DNA from 2 places in the Microbacterium sp. As-52 genome. Region 1 is predicted to be linked to the other one. Evidence: predicted binding sites of a transcription regulator. Region 1 holds the regulator's gene; the other holds the start of a gene.
The links. Region 1 encodes LexA, which represses DNA repair genes until DNA is damaged. Its sites were predicted from a motif close to TCGAACANNTGTTCGA; they were not measured.
Positions count from the first base shown of each region.

Region 2: the regulator LexA is predicted to act here: its motif matches at 1,035-1,050, upstream of recA (recombinase RecA).

Region 1 covers NZ_CP188171.1:498,622-501,829, forward strand. Annotated here, with positions in the region: gene ACLFA2_RS02415 (histidinol-phosphate transaminase) at 1-833, opposite strand, end outside; gene ACLFA2_RS02420 (LysM peptidoglycan-binding domain-containing protein) at 891-1,259, opposite strand; gene lexA (transcriptional repressor LexA) at 1,549-2,235, shown strand; gene ACLFA2_RS02430 (S9 family peptidase) at 2,329-3,208, shown strand, end outside.
Region 2 covers NZ_CP188171.1:3,581,644-3,584,851, forward strand. Annotated here, with positions in the region: gene ACLFA2_RS17270 (CinA family protein) at 1-285, shown strand, start outside; gene ACLFA2_RS17275 (helix-turn-helix domain-containing protein) at 427-735, shown strand; gene ACLFA2_RS17280 (DUF3046 domain-containing protein) at 754-978, shown strand; gene recA (recombinase RecA) at 1,248-2,297, shown strand; gene ACLFA2_RS17290 (regulatory protein RecX) at 2,297-3,166, shown strand.

The sequences.
Region 1 (3,208 bases):
GCGAGCATCACGTCGGCGTTGCGCAGGGCCGCTATCGCCGCCGCCTGGGTGAGAGCGCTCAGGTGATAGGGCAGACGCACCAGACGCAACGCGTCGATGAAGGCGGGGTCGGCAGCGAGGTACCCGACCCGGGCCCCGGCGAAGGCGAAGGCCTTGCTCATGGTGCGCGAGACGGCGAGACGCGGGCGTCCGTCGAGCAGAGTCAGGGCGGAGATCGCATCGCGCGGCGCGAACTCCTGGTACGCCTCATCCACGATCACGATGCCTCGGGCCGCGTCGTACACGGCTTCGATCACGTCCAGCCCGAGCGGCGTGCCGGTGGGGTTGTTGGGAGAACAGAGGATGACCACATCGGGATCGGCGGCCCGCACCTGCTCGGCAGCCTCGTCCGGGGTGATCGTGTAGTCGGGCTGACGCGTGCCGGCGATCCAGCGTGCTCCCGTCCCCTGGGCGATGAGCGGGTACATCGAATACGTCGGCGCGAAACCGAACGCCGTGCGCCCGGGACCTCCGAAAGCCTGGAGGATGTGCTGGAGAACCTCGTTCGAGCCATTGCCGGCCCAGATCTGCTCCGGTGTGAGCCCATGCCCCAGGTACTCCGCGAACGACTCGCGGAGCGTCGTGAACTCCCGGTCCGGATAGCGGTTGACGTCGCGGATCGCGACGGCGATGTCGTCGAGGATGTCGCTCGCCACCGCGTCGGGGATCGGATGCGTGTTCTCGTTCACGTTGAGCGCGATCGGGAGCGGCGCTTGCGGAGCGCCGTATGGCGTCAATCCGCGAAGATCGTCGCGTAGCGGGAGATCGTTGAGGGAGAGGGTCACCCTTCCCATGTTAAGCGGCGCCTTGCCTCGATGACGCAAAGTTGCTGCTGTGCTGCCGCCGCCGGATCAGTTCACGTACTGGGCCGGGATGGCGAGCGTCTGGCCGATCTGGAGTTCTCCACCGCGCAGCAGGTTCATCCGGCTGATCTCACCGATGACGTCGCGCGGGTCGGCATCGGGAGCGACGCTGGTGGCGATCGACCAGAGGGTGTCTCCTGGCATGACGGTCACCGTCTCGACGCTGACGGCGGCCGAATCTGCTCCCGAAGCGATCGCGCTGCCACCGCTGAGCGCCGCGAAGGCGATACCGATCGCGAGCGGCACCGAGGCGAAAGCCAGCAGCACGGCGCGGCCACGCGTCGTCAGTCGGAGTCGCGTCGTGGGACGGGTCGACGCCGGAATGACTGCTGCGGTGCTGAAGCTGATGCTGCTCATGTGGTGCTCCTTAGCCTGTCCCGGAGCGGTGAGGCCGCCGGGGAAGTTGGCGTAGCGTTCGCATTCCCGTCTCGGCCGGGAGCCGTGAATGCGAAGCTACGTACCGAAGATATCTTCGAGTTCGAACATCTGTCAAGTATTCTTCGAAACCGAATCCGGAAATGAGCCGACACGCTCGAACAGATCTTCCAGATCGGCCCGTTTCTCGGATACGGTTTCGATAAGGACACCCCACCACGGGCCTCCGACATTCGAAGAGGGACGTCGGATCACGCACTGAAGGAGCACCATGAGCGAGAACTCTGCCCCCGAGTCGGAGGCACCGCGCACGCGCCGCCGGAAGAGCCTCAGCCCGAAGCAGATGGCGATCCTCGAGGTCATCCAGAACTCGATCGCGCACCACGGCTACCCGCCGAGCATGCGCGAGATCGGCGACGCCGTCGGTCTCAAGTCCCTCTCCAGCGTCACCCACCAGCTCGGGCAGTTGGAGCTCAGCGGCTATCTGCGTCGCGACCCCGGGAAGACCCGCGCCATGGAAGTGCTCATCGACCTCCCGGGGGCCAGCACCGAGAATCCCGCCGACGTGGCGACACCGGTCGGCGATGCGGCACTCGTCCCCCTGGTCGGACGCATCGCCGCGGGTGTGCCGATCACCGCCGACCAGCAGGTCGAGGAGATCTTCCCGCTCCCCCGCCAGCTGGTGGGCAAGGGCGACCTGTTCATGCTCAAGGTCTCCGGCGAGTCGATGATCGACGCCGCCATCTGCGACGGCGACTGGGTCGTCGTCCGTTCGCAGAACAGCGCCGAGAACGGCGAGATCGTCGCGGCGATGCTCGACGGCGAGGCCACCGTCAAGGTGCTGCGCCGTCGCGACGGCCACACGTGGCTGCTCCCGCGCAACTCGGCGTTCGAGCCCATCCTGGGCGATGAAGCCGTGATCCTCGGCAAGATCGTGGCGGTGCTCCGCGCGGTCTGAGACGAGAGCACGACGAAGGCCCTCCCGGTTCCCTGGAGGGCCTTCGTGTGCGCCCCGCGTGACGCTCGTGCCAGCGCCCCATAGGCTCGAAGCATGACGTCGTCCCCCTACGGTTCCTGGCCTTCGCCTTTCTCCGCGGCATCAGTCGCGGCGTCCTCTCCTCGCATCGACGGCGCCCGCTTCGTCGGCACGGAGATCTGGTGGGGTGAGTCGGTGCCGTCCGAGAAGGGACGGGTGACGGTACGGAGTTCCACGGGCGCCGAGGTCCTCCCCGCGCCCTGGAACGCCCGCTCCCGCGTGCACGAATACGGTGGCGGCGCCTGGACGGCGGACGATCGGGGGACGCTCTACTTCGTCGACGCCTCAGACCAGCGGGTGCGCCGCCTGACCCCCGACGGGGATCTCGTCACGCTCACCGCTGCCGGTCCCGCGCACGGAGGTCTGCGCGTGCAGGACGGACGTCTGCTCGCCGTGCGCGAAGACCTCTCGACCACACCGCACCTCCGCGCGATCGTCGAGATCCCGCTCGACGGCTCCGCCGCAGAAGACGAGTCCGCGGTCAGCGTGATCGTGCAGGGCGAGGGGTTCTTCGCCCACCCCGCATTCTCCCCTGACGGGACCCGCGCCGCGTGGGTCGCCTGGGAACGGGGGAAGATGCCGTGGGAGAGCGCGCGCGTGCAGATCGCCGAGGTCGACGGAGGCCTCCCGCGGACGATCCCCTCGCGAGCGGCGCTGCAGCCCGAGTGGCTCAGCGACACGGAACTGGTCTTCGCCGACATCGCCGATGACCGCTGGACACTCCACCGCATCGCCATCGACGGGGTGACGCCTTCCGGATCCCCGCGGCCGCTGGCCCCGTCCGATGCCGACACGGGCTACGGGCTCTGGGTGCTCGGCAACCGCTGGTATCAGCCGTTGGAGGACGGCCGCATCGTCGCCGTCCGCACGAACGGGCGCGACGACGTCGTCGTGA
Region 2 (3,208 bases), 870 kb from region 1:
GCCGCGCACGGGCCGGTGCATCCGCAGGTCGCGCTGCAGATGGCAGACGGAGTGAGGAGTGTCGTGAGCGTCGGTGGCTCGCCGGCCGATGTCGGGGTGTCGACGACGGGAATCGCCGGTCCGGATTCCCCCGACGGGCAACCGGTCGGCACGGTGCACATCGGCGTGGCGACGCCGGCGGCGATGAGGACGACGGCCTTCCGTTTCCTCGGAGATCGCGACTCGATCCGCGCGCAGACGGTCGCGGCAGCGCTCGAAGAACTGCGCGCGATGCTGGCGGAATAGCAGGACCGCCGGGGTGGTTATCTCTGATGTGCTCACACTTAAACCACAGAGTGCAGGGGTAGATTCTGTGCATGCCAGGGGTACTAGACTGGCTGTCTCATCGGGGGAGACCTCGAACGATCACATGGGGAGGAGGTTCCGATGATTCTTGTACGACAGGAAATCGGCGATGTGCTGAGGGACTTCCGCCTGCAGAAGGGGCGCACGCTCCGGCAGGTCGCAAGCAAGGCGTCGGTTGCGCTCGGCTACCTCAGCGAGGTCGAGCGTGGGCAGAAGGAGGCGTCGAGCGAGATCCTCGCTTCCGTTGCCGACGCGCTCGACGTTCCCATTTCGACGATCATGCGCGAGGTCGGAGACCGCATCTCGGTGCTCGAGGGCATCCAGGTCTTCCCGGACGTCGTTCCCGACGACCTCGTCGCGTCGATCGAACCTCAGCTTTCGCTGCACTGATCCCCGGTCGGGGAAGCCATGCGTCGTAGTGAGTTCCTTCGCGCCGTCGAGACCGAGTTTCAGGCGCGCGCGTCCTCTCTGGTGAACGACCTGACGCTCAGCGCTGTCGGCGGTCGAACAGCGCTCGAGGCGCTGGCCGAGGGAACCCCACCACGCGACATCTGGTTGGCGTTGTGCGTCGAGATGGACGTTCCGGAGAACAGGCGACACGGCGTCGGTCGGCAGGAGCCGCGCGGACGCTGAGTCGTTCGTCGATCTCCGATGCCTACGGGAAACGACCTGAGATTCACGGCGTGTCGTCGAAGATCTGTTCGAAGCGGGCGTAGTCTTCTGCACAAGTGGTTCAGGGAATCTGTTCTGCACGGTATGTGAGCTCTCCGCGTCGATGTCGGTGGCCTCTCCTACGGTGGAAAACAAGCCGAAGAGCCATTACGCCTTGTCGGAGAGTTTCTCCCAGCCGGGAGAGCCGCGACAGCCTACAGGCGGCATCACGCGCGCAGAAGGAGCACATCATGCCATCACCCGCCGACCGCGAGAAGTCCCTCGAGACCGCCCTCGCCCAGATCGATCGCCAGTTCGGAAAGGGCTCGGTCATGCGGCTGGGCAGCGATGAGCGCGCCCCCGTGGCGGTCATCCCCACCGGCTCCATCGCCCTCGACGTCGCTCTCGGCGTCGGAGGCCTCCCGCGTGGTCGAATCGTCGAGATCTACGGACCGGAGTCCTCGGGTAAGACGACCCTCACCCTGCATGCGATCGCGAACGCTCAGCGCGCAGGCGGAATCGCCGCGTTCATCGACGCCGAACACGCGCTCGACCCCGACTACGCCGCGAAGCTCGGCGTCGACATCGACGCGCTCCTGGTGTCGCAGCCCGACACCGGTGAGCAGGCCCTCGAGATCGCCGACATGCTCGTGCGCTCGGGAGCCATCGACCTCATCGTCATCGACTCCGTGGCGGCGCTCGTGCCCCGCGCCGAGATCGAGGGCGAGATGGGCGACTCGCACGTCGGTCTGCAGGCGCGACTCATGTCGCAGGCGCTGCGTAAGCTCACCGGTGGCCTGAACCAGACCAACACGACGATGATCTTCATCAACCAGCTTCGCGAGAAGATCGGCGTCTTCTTCGGCTCGCCCGAGACGACCGCCGGTGGTAAGGCGCTGAAGTTCTACGCCTCGGTCCGCATGGACATCCGTCGTATCGAGACCCTCAAGGACGGAACCGACGCCGTCGGAAACCGCACCAGGGTCAAGGTGGTCAAGAACAAGATGGCGCCGCCGTTCAAGCAGGCCGAGTTCGACATCCTCTACGGCGTCGGCATCTCCCGTGAGGGCAGCCTGATCGACTTCGGCGTCGAGCACGCCATCGTGAAGAAGTCGGGCTCGTGGTACACCTACGACGGCGACCAGCTGGGCCAGGGCAAAGAGAACGCGCGCACCTTCCTGTTGAACAACCCCGATATCGCGCTGGCGATCGAGACGCAGATCAAGCAGAAGCTCGGTATCGGCGGCCCCGCTTCGGTACCGGCAGCTGCAGACGAGCTCGCTGAGCGTCGTCCGGCCTGATGAACGACACGCGTGGGGGCGATCCCGACCGGATCGCCCCCATCATCCCCCTCTTCGGCGGTGGGTCGAAGAAGCAAACGCACACGCCGCCGCCTCGCCTGGCGGAAGGCGACGACCAGTCGACGGACGATCCCCGCGCCAGCGACGCGGCGGTCTGGCGCACGACCTGGGATGCCCCTCCGGACAGTGTCTCGCACATCGACGCGTCCGACGCGGGTACTCCCAGCGATCGTCATCCCGCGCGGGGGATCAGGGGCAGTTCCGCCACAGCGTCGACGCGCCCGACGAAGTCCGCTCCTCACCTTCGCGCACTCGGCGGCGGAGAGAGCGACGATGCCGGCGCCGACGAGAAGGCATCGTCGGACGAGGTGCGTGTGGCCGCGGAGGAGTCTCTCGTCCGTAAGCTGCGGGCGCGATCGTTGTCCATCTCGGAGGCCCGGCAGGTCCTGCGAGGCGTCGGCCTCGACGGTGGGGTCGTCGACGACGTGATCGATGAGTTCTCCCGACGCGGCTATCTCGACGACGCCGCCCTCGCTGCCGTGCTGGTGACATCGGGCGTCGAGCGGAAGGGACAGGGACGGGTCGCGTTGTCTCGCGCACTCGCGCAGCGGGGCATTCCGCGCGATGTTATCGACGGCGCTCTCGACGAGTTGCCGGACGACGATGAAGATCGCGCGCTCGAGTTCGCTCGCGGCAAGGCGCGGTCGATGAGTCGGCTCGATCACGACACGGCTCTGCGGCGGCTGGTGGGCCAGCTCTCACGACGCGGCTACAACGGAGCCGTGGCGATGAAAGCCGCGAAGGCTGCGCTGCGGGAGAACTCCTTCGGAGGTTCCACGTCCGGGGTCCGGTTCGTCGACTCGGACTGATGCCGGGACGCCGCGACAGCTCAGCAACGGCTCGTACAATGG